Thalassospira sp. TSL5-1: one gene and its partner. The protein of the gene in region 2 interacts with the protein of the main gene of each other region in a pairwise test. Links are inferred from orthologs where the notes say so. Each region holds a gene or a part of one and is shown on either strand. Other genes may lie near its edges.

Region 1 (2,877 bases), on a different replicon or contig from region 2:
GGGGCACGGATTGAGGAACTTGATACCACCTCTGCCTCGCTGTCGGCAGCGGTTAACGAGCAACAGGCGGCCACATCGGAAATTGCCGTGAATGTTGAACGTGCCGCAAGTGGCACGGGTGAAGTCTCGCGCAATATTGCCGATGTCAGTGCCGCCACCGAACAGGCCGATCAGGCAGTACAGAACCTGATGAAGGCCTGTGAAAGTGTAACAGGTGTATCGACCGAACTGCGCGCCGTGATTGAGGATTTTCTTAAATCGGTTGCGGAAGACAAGGCCGTTTGATTGCTTTGTGTGCCATTTGAAATCTAATACCGGGACGGGGTATATGTCCCGTTCCGGTACCTGTATGATATGGTCGATATGCCGACAAAGCGCAAATTTGCAAACCAGACGATTAAACGTATTGCGGGATTAAACCGGAGTATATTGCCGTTTATGCTGCCAATTTTGCCAAAATGCGGTTGAAATTTTCCGTCAATGTGACCTCAATCACATTGATAGCGCGTATGGGACCCAAACCGGTTTGACTAATTGCCAGATCGGGGTTATCTGTTCCCCATGTCTCGTCACGTTCTGGACGAGGCATTCCTACCTTAAGCAATCAGCGGTTTTATTGTTGTTATGTCAGTGTCGTATTTCACATACGGCTTTGAAAATCATACGCAAATATCGCCCTTCCATTTTGACCTATTCGCCCTTTCCGGCAATTACAAAATCATCATACGCAGACATGCATCTCCAGGAACTGAAACTTAAATCTCCGACCGAGCTTTTGGCCCTGTCTGAGGAACTCGAAATTGAAAACGCCAGCACCTTGCGCAAGCAGGAGCTGATGTTTGCCATTCTCAAGCAGCTTGCAGAAAACGACCATGCCATTTATGGCGAAGGTGTTCTGGAAGTGCTGCCGGACGGTTTCGGCTTTTTGCGCAGCCCGGAAGCCAACTACCTGGCGGGCCCGGATGATATTTATGTCTCGCCAAGCCAGGTGCGTCGCTTTGGCCTGCGGACCGGCGATACGGTGGAAGGGCAAATTCGCTCCCCCAAGGAAGGGGAACGTTATTTTGCACTGTTAAAGGTCGACAAGGTTAATTTTGATGCACCGGAAAAGGTGCGTCACCGCATTAACTTTGACAATCTGACCCCGCTTTATCCTGACCAGCCGCTGAAGATGGAACGCCATCTGGACCAGGAAGGCAACAAGGACATCACCAACCGGGTGATCGAACTTGTGTCGCCGCTGGGTAAAGGTCAGCGTGCCCTGATCGTGGCGCCGCCGCGCACCGGTAAAACCGTGATGCTGCAAAATATTGCGCATGCGATCGAGGAAAACCATCCGGAAGCCTATCTGATCGTTCTGCTGATTGACGAACGCCCGGAAGAAGTGACCGACATGGATCGTTCGGTGAAGGGCGAAGTGATCAGCTCGACCTTTGACGAACCGGCACAGCGTCACGTCCAGGTCACTGAAATGGTGCTGGAAAAGGCCAAACGCCTGGTTGAACACAAGCATGATGTTGTCATCCTGCTCGATTCGATCACCCGTCTGGCGCGCGCATACAATACCGTTGTCCCTAGCTCTGGCAAGGTTTTGACCGGTGGTGTCGATGCAAATGCCTTGCAGCGTCCGAAGCGTTTCTTTGGTGCTGCGCGTAATATCGAAGAGGGCGGGTCGCTGACCATCATTGCAACCGCGCTGATCGATACCGGTTCACGCATGGATGAAGTCATCTTTGAAGAATTCAAAGGTACGGGTAACTCCGAACTTATCCTGGATCGTAAACTGGCTGACAAACGTATCTTCCCGGCGATCGATATTCTTAAATCGGGCACCCGTAAGGAAGAATTGCTGGTGGGTAAAAGCGAGCTTTCGAAAATGTGGGTGCTGCGCCGTATCCTCAATCCGATGGGGCCGCAGGACGCGATGGAATTCCTGCTGGGCAAGCTCAAGACCACCAAAAACAACGACGATTTCTTCGATTCCATGAATGGCTGATCGCTGTTTCATCTGGTAATCGATCTGTTATTGAAAAACCCCCGGCTTTTGAACTGCCCCCCGAAGTTGATGTCCAACTTTACGGGGTCAGTTCAAAAGTCGGGGGTTTTTGTTTGGCCGGGGAAAGGACAAATCGCTTTAAACCAGTGTGATCTACTTCGCTTGAAGGGGAACCGGGACCTGCCTACATTGCGTTAAGGATCAATAACTTATTGTTTTGAAATGAAAATTACGCTTCCTTCAAAGCCGGTTCAAACAAGTCGCCTCTTGCTCCGTCCTTTTATGGCACGTGATTTTGAGCAATATGCTGCCTATCATACCCTGCCATCGGTCTATCGTTACCTTTATTCAGTGCCTCCGGCAGGTGCTGCGTTGCAGGATCAATTTTCCGCAGTTCTGAACGCATCATTTGAAGGTGAAAGTGATGTGTTTCGACTGGCGGTGATTCGTCAGGATGATGATGCCCTGATCGGCGAGGTCTTGCTGAAAATCGCCAGTATCAGCGCCCTTCAGGCTGAAATCGGTTATATTTTCAACCCGGATTTTGAAGGCTATGGTTATGCGACCGAGGCAGTCTCGGCGATGATTGATCTTGGGTTTGATCATTTTGGCTTTCACCGCATCTTTGCCCGCCTTGACCCGCAAAATGTTGGATCGGTTGGGATCGTTGAACGGCTGGGTTTGCGGTGCGAGGCGCATTTGATTGAAAATGACCGCTTTAACGGCGTATGGGGCGATGAATATATTTATGCGGTTCGCGCGATCGAATGGCAGGCACGTCGTCTTGTCCGCGCGCGATAGGGAAGGGACATAACCTGTCGCATAGCGTTTGTGTTCTTTTGGTAAGTTTGCCGTTTGGTGCAAAATGTTTCACGGGAAAC
Region 2 (3,040 bases):
GTGTCATCACGTTAAACTTCCTGCGTCCTGTTCGGGTTAAACGGTTAAACGGAATAAAGTTCCAAACCGTTTTTCTGGCACCAGTCCTCGAATCGACCCAAACGTGTCTCATCAAGACGGATCTCGATACTGATGCCGTCATTGCCTTCGATACGGTTCAAAACTTCGCCCTGCTGGTAAAGTCCGGCCAGTGCCTTGCCATTGGCATAAGGCACCAGAACCTGAAATACCGGCATTTCGGCGGTCAGGCGGTCTTCGACCAAACGCAGCAAGCTGTCACAGTTTTCGCCGCTCAGAGCAGAAACCACAATGGTGTTATTTTGACGGCTGCTTTGTTCCAGCACGGCAAGGCGGTCTTCTTCATCCAGAAGATCAACCTTGTTTAAGGCTTCAACCAGTTCTGCACCATCAATAACCTGCTGCAAGCCAAGTTCTTTAAGGACTTCCAGCACATCTTGTTTTTGTGCATCGGTTTCAGGCGAGGACGCATCGCGAACATGAACAATCAGGTCCGCTTCCAGCACTTCTTCAAGTGTTGCACGAAAGGCAGCCACCAAGTCATGCGGCAAATCGGAAACAAACCCCACCGTATCAGACAGGATGACCTTGCGACCGCTTGGCAGCTCCAACCCGCGCATGGTGGGATCAAGAGTGGCAAACAGCATGTCCTCGGCAAACACGTCGGACTTGGTTAAGCGGTTAAACAGTGTCGATTTCCCGGCATTGGTATAACCAACCAAAGCCACAATCGGATAAGGCACACGGCGGCGGGCCTTGCGGTGCAAATCGCGTGTGCGTTTCACTTCTTCAAGTTCACGCCGCAACTTTGCCAGCTTGTCCCCGATCAGGCGACGGTCAATTTCGATCTGTCTTTCACCCGGTCCGGCCAGAAAACCACGGCCCCCACGCTGGCGCTCAAGGTGCGTCCATGTACGCACCAGACGCGAACGCTGATAGCTTAACAGCGCAAGCTGAACCTGCAGGCTACCTTCACGGGTTTGCGCACGATTGGCGAAGATCTCGAGGATCAGGCCAGTCCGGTCAATAACCTTGGCCTTCCACGCACGTTCAAGGTTACGTTGCTGAATCGGGGTTAACTGGCCATTGACCATAACAAGGTCCGCTTCTTCGTCACGGATCCAGTCGCCGATTTTTTCGACGGTTCCCGTTCCGAAAAGCGTGGCCGGGCGCGGCTTTGCCACCGAGACGATTTCTGCCCCGGATACGTCAAAATCAAGCGCACCAGTGAGATTTACCGCTTCGTCCAGACGCGACTGAGCGTCACGCCAAACTGAAGCGGCGTCCATACGTTTGGGATCCGGATGGATCACCAAGACGCGGGGGCGAGCGTCTTTATCGTCCACCCCCGATGTCAAAGTTTCGTCAGCTATTTTCTTCGTCCGTGGCTGGCTGGCTTGGATCAAACAATTTAATGGGCGTCGTCGGCATTACCGTCGAAATCGCATGTTTGTAAACAAGCTGTGTATGGGCATCGCGCCGCAGCAAAACAGAAAAGTTGTCAAACCAGGTAATAATCCCCTGAAGCTTGACTCCGTTGACCAGAAATACGGTAACCGGCGTTTTGTTTTTACGGCAATAATTCAGGAATACGTCCTGAACATTTTGTGATTTTTCCGCCATTGGTTAGACCTAGCCTTCTTTTATGAGCGTTTTTTTGGTTTTGGGCGGTCAAGGAAAATACCGAACCATTACCCCCCTCAGGAATTAACAGTTCGCGTCCCACCTTCTTATGACCTTGTGGAACTATAAGGCTTTCCCCAAGTGTTTTACAACCCCTGCAAGCTCTTCGCAATCACGGAAATGCCAATCAGGGCAAAAAGCCGCCGTTTCAGCGGCATCAGCACCACCGGTTACTTCGTCGCCAACGATGATGGCAACGGCCCCGGCATTGCGTGCGCATTCAATATCAACAACGCTATCACCGACAAACCACAGAGTCCCGGTTTGCGTTGCAGCATTTTCACCCAGCGCCATGTGAACCGGGTCAATTGCCGGTTTATCCTGGGCCGCATCAGTTGCCCCAATCTGTTTGCCAAAAAAATGCCCCCACTCCAGATGGGCAACTTCGGCGCGCAAAAACGCACCCTGTTTGTTGCTGACGATTGCCGTGTAAATGCCCGCATCCTTCAAAGCCAGCAAAAGGTCATGCGCGCCCTTCAGGGGCTCAACCTTTTCAAGGTGAATGCGTGCAAAATGGTTATAAAACCGGTCCTTGGCACCTTCCCAGTCATCGCCGAACAGAGCAGGAAAACTGTCGCGCATGGAGCGGGCAACACGGACATGGGCTTCTTCCATTGTCCAGCGTTCCAGGCCGTAATCATCAAATGTCAAATTCAACGCTACAAGAATCGGCCCCCAACTATCGACAAGGGTATTGTCCCAATCAAACAGGACGGCATCCGGGCGCGTAAGTTCAGGTTTTGACATTGTTAAAATTTCAGTTCGTTAGAATGTAAAGTAACACCCTGCTTGATATAAACGGTATCTTACAGGGAAAGGTGAAAAGAGCGGGCACAAAGCACCCTACCCGTCTTGATCCAGTGATCAGCGTCCCTGTTTTGCCTGGTCAGCCAGTTTTTCCATCGCATCGAAATAGGCATTGCGCAAGGTTTGGGCGACTGGCCCCATCTCGCCATTGCTAATGGCAACATGATCGATTTTCCAAACCGGCATCACAAAGGTTGAGGCACTGGATATAAAGGCCTCGCGTGCGTTTTGCGCTTCTTCGACGGTGAAAGGGCGTTCTTCAAAACGAAACCCATTTTCGCGGGCAAATTCAAGCAAGGCCATGCGCGTAATCCCGCGCAGGATATTATGGTCCGCCTGTCGGGTGACGATGACGTTATCCTTTGTCACAATCCAGGCATTCGATGATGCCCCCTCGGTGACATATCCGTCTTCATCAACCTGCCATGCCTCAAAGGCCTTGGCCTCGCGGGCTTTTTGTTTGGCAAGGGCTGCGGGCAACAGGCCAACCGTTTTGATATCGCGCCGCGCCCAGCGTTGATCGCGGGTTGTA

What was found. The genes of interacting proteins can lie anywhere in the genome.
Region 1: the proteins of hfq (region 2) and rho interact in binary tests that used the Escherichia coli proteins (3 or more experiments, as listed by UniProt). The link is inferred for Thalassospira sp. TSL5-1 from one-to-one orthologs.

The regions. Positions count from the first base shown.
Region 1 is NZ_KV880638.1:182,932-185,808, forward strand. Bases 63-2,864 are described here. They hold rho (transcription termination factor Rho), read left to right. Parts: upstream 63-733; coding sequence 734-1,996; downstream 1,997-2,864. Other genes in these bases: LF95_RS10380 (methyl-accepting chemotaxis protein), read left to right, coding at 63-285; LF95_RS10390 (GNAT family N-acetyltransferase), read left to right, coding at 2,219-2,797. Outside these bases: more of LF95_RS10380, read left to right, coding at 1-62. UniProt on the Escherichia coli protein: Facilitates transcription termination by a mechanism that involves Rho binding to the nascent RNA, activation of Rho's RNA-dependent ATPase activity, and release of the mRNA from the DNA template.
Region 2 is NZ_KV880637.1:1,713,637-1,716,676, forward strand. The notes cover bases 13-2,977. They hold hfq (RNA chaperone Hfq), read right to left. Parts: upstream 1,642-2,977; coding sequence 1,384-1,641; downstream 13-1,383. Other genes in these bases: hflX (GTPase HflX), read right to left, coding at 45-1,307; LF95_RS08105 (HAD family hydrolase), read right to left, coding at 1,765-2,448; LF95_RS08110 (D-amino-acid transaminase), read right to left, coding at 2,566-2,977. In the rest of the region: LF95_RS08090 (inositol monophosphatase family protein), read right to left, coding at 1-7; more of LF95_RS08110, read right to left, coding at 2,978-3,040. UniProt on the Escherichia coli protein: RNA chaperone that binds small regulatory RNA (sRNAs) and mRNAs to facilitate mRNA translational regulation in response to envelope stress, environmental stress and changes in metabolite concentrations.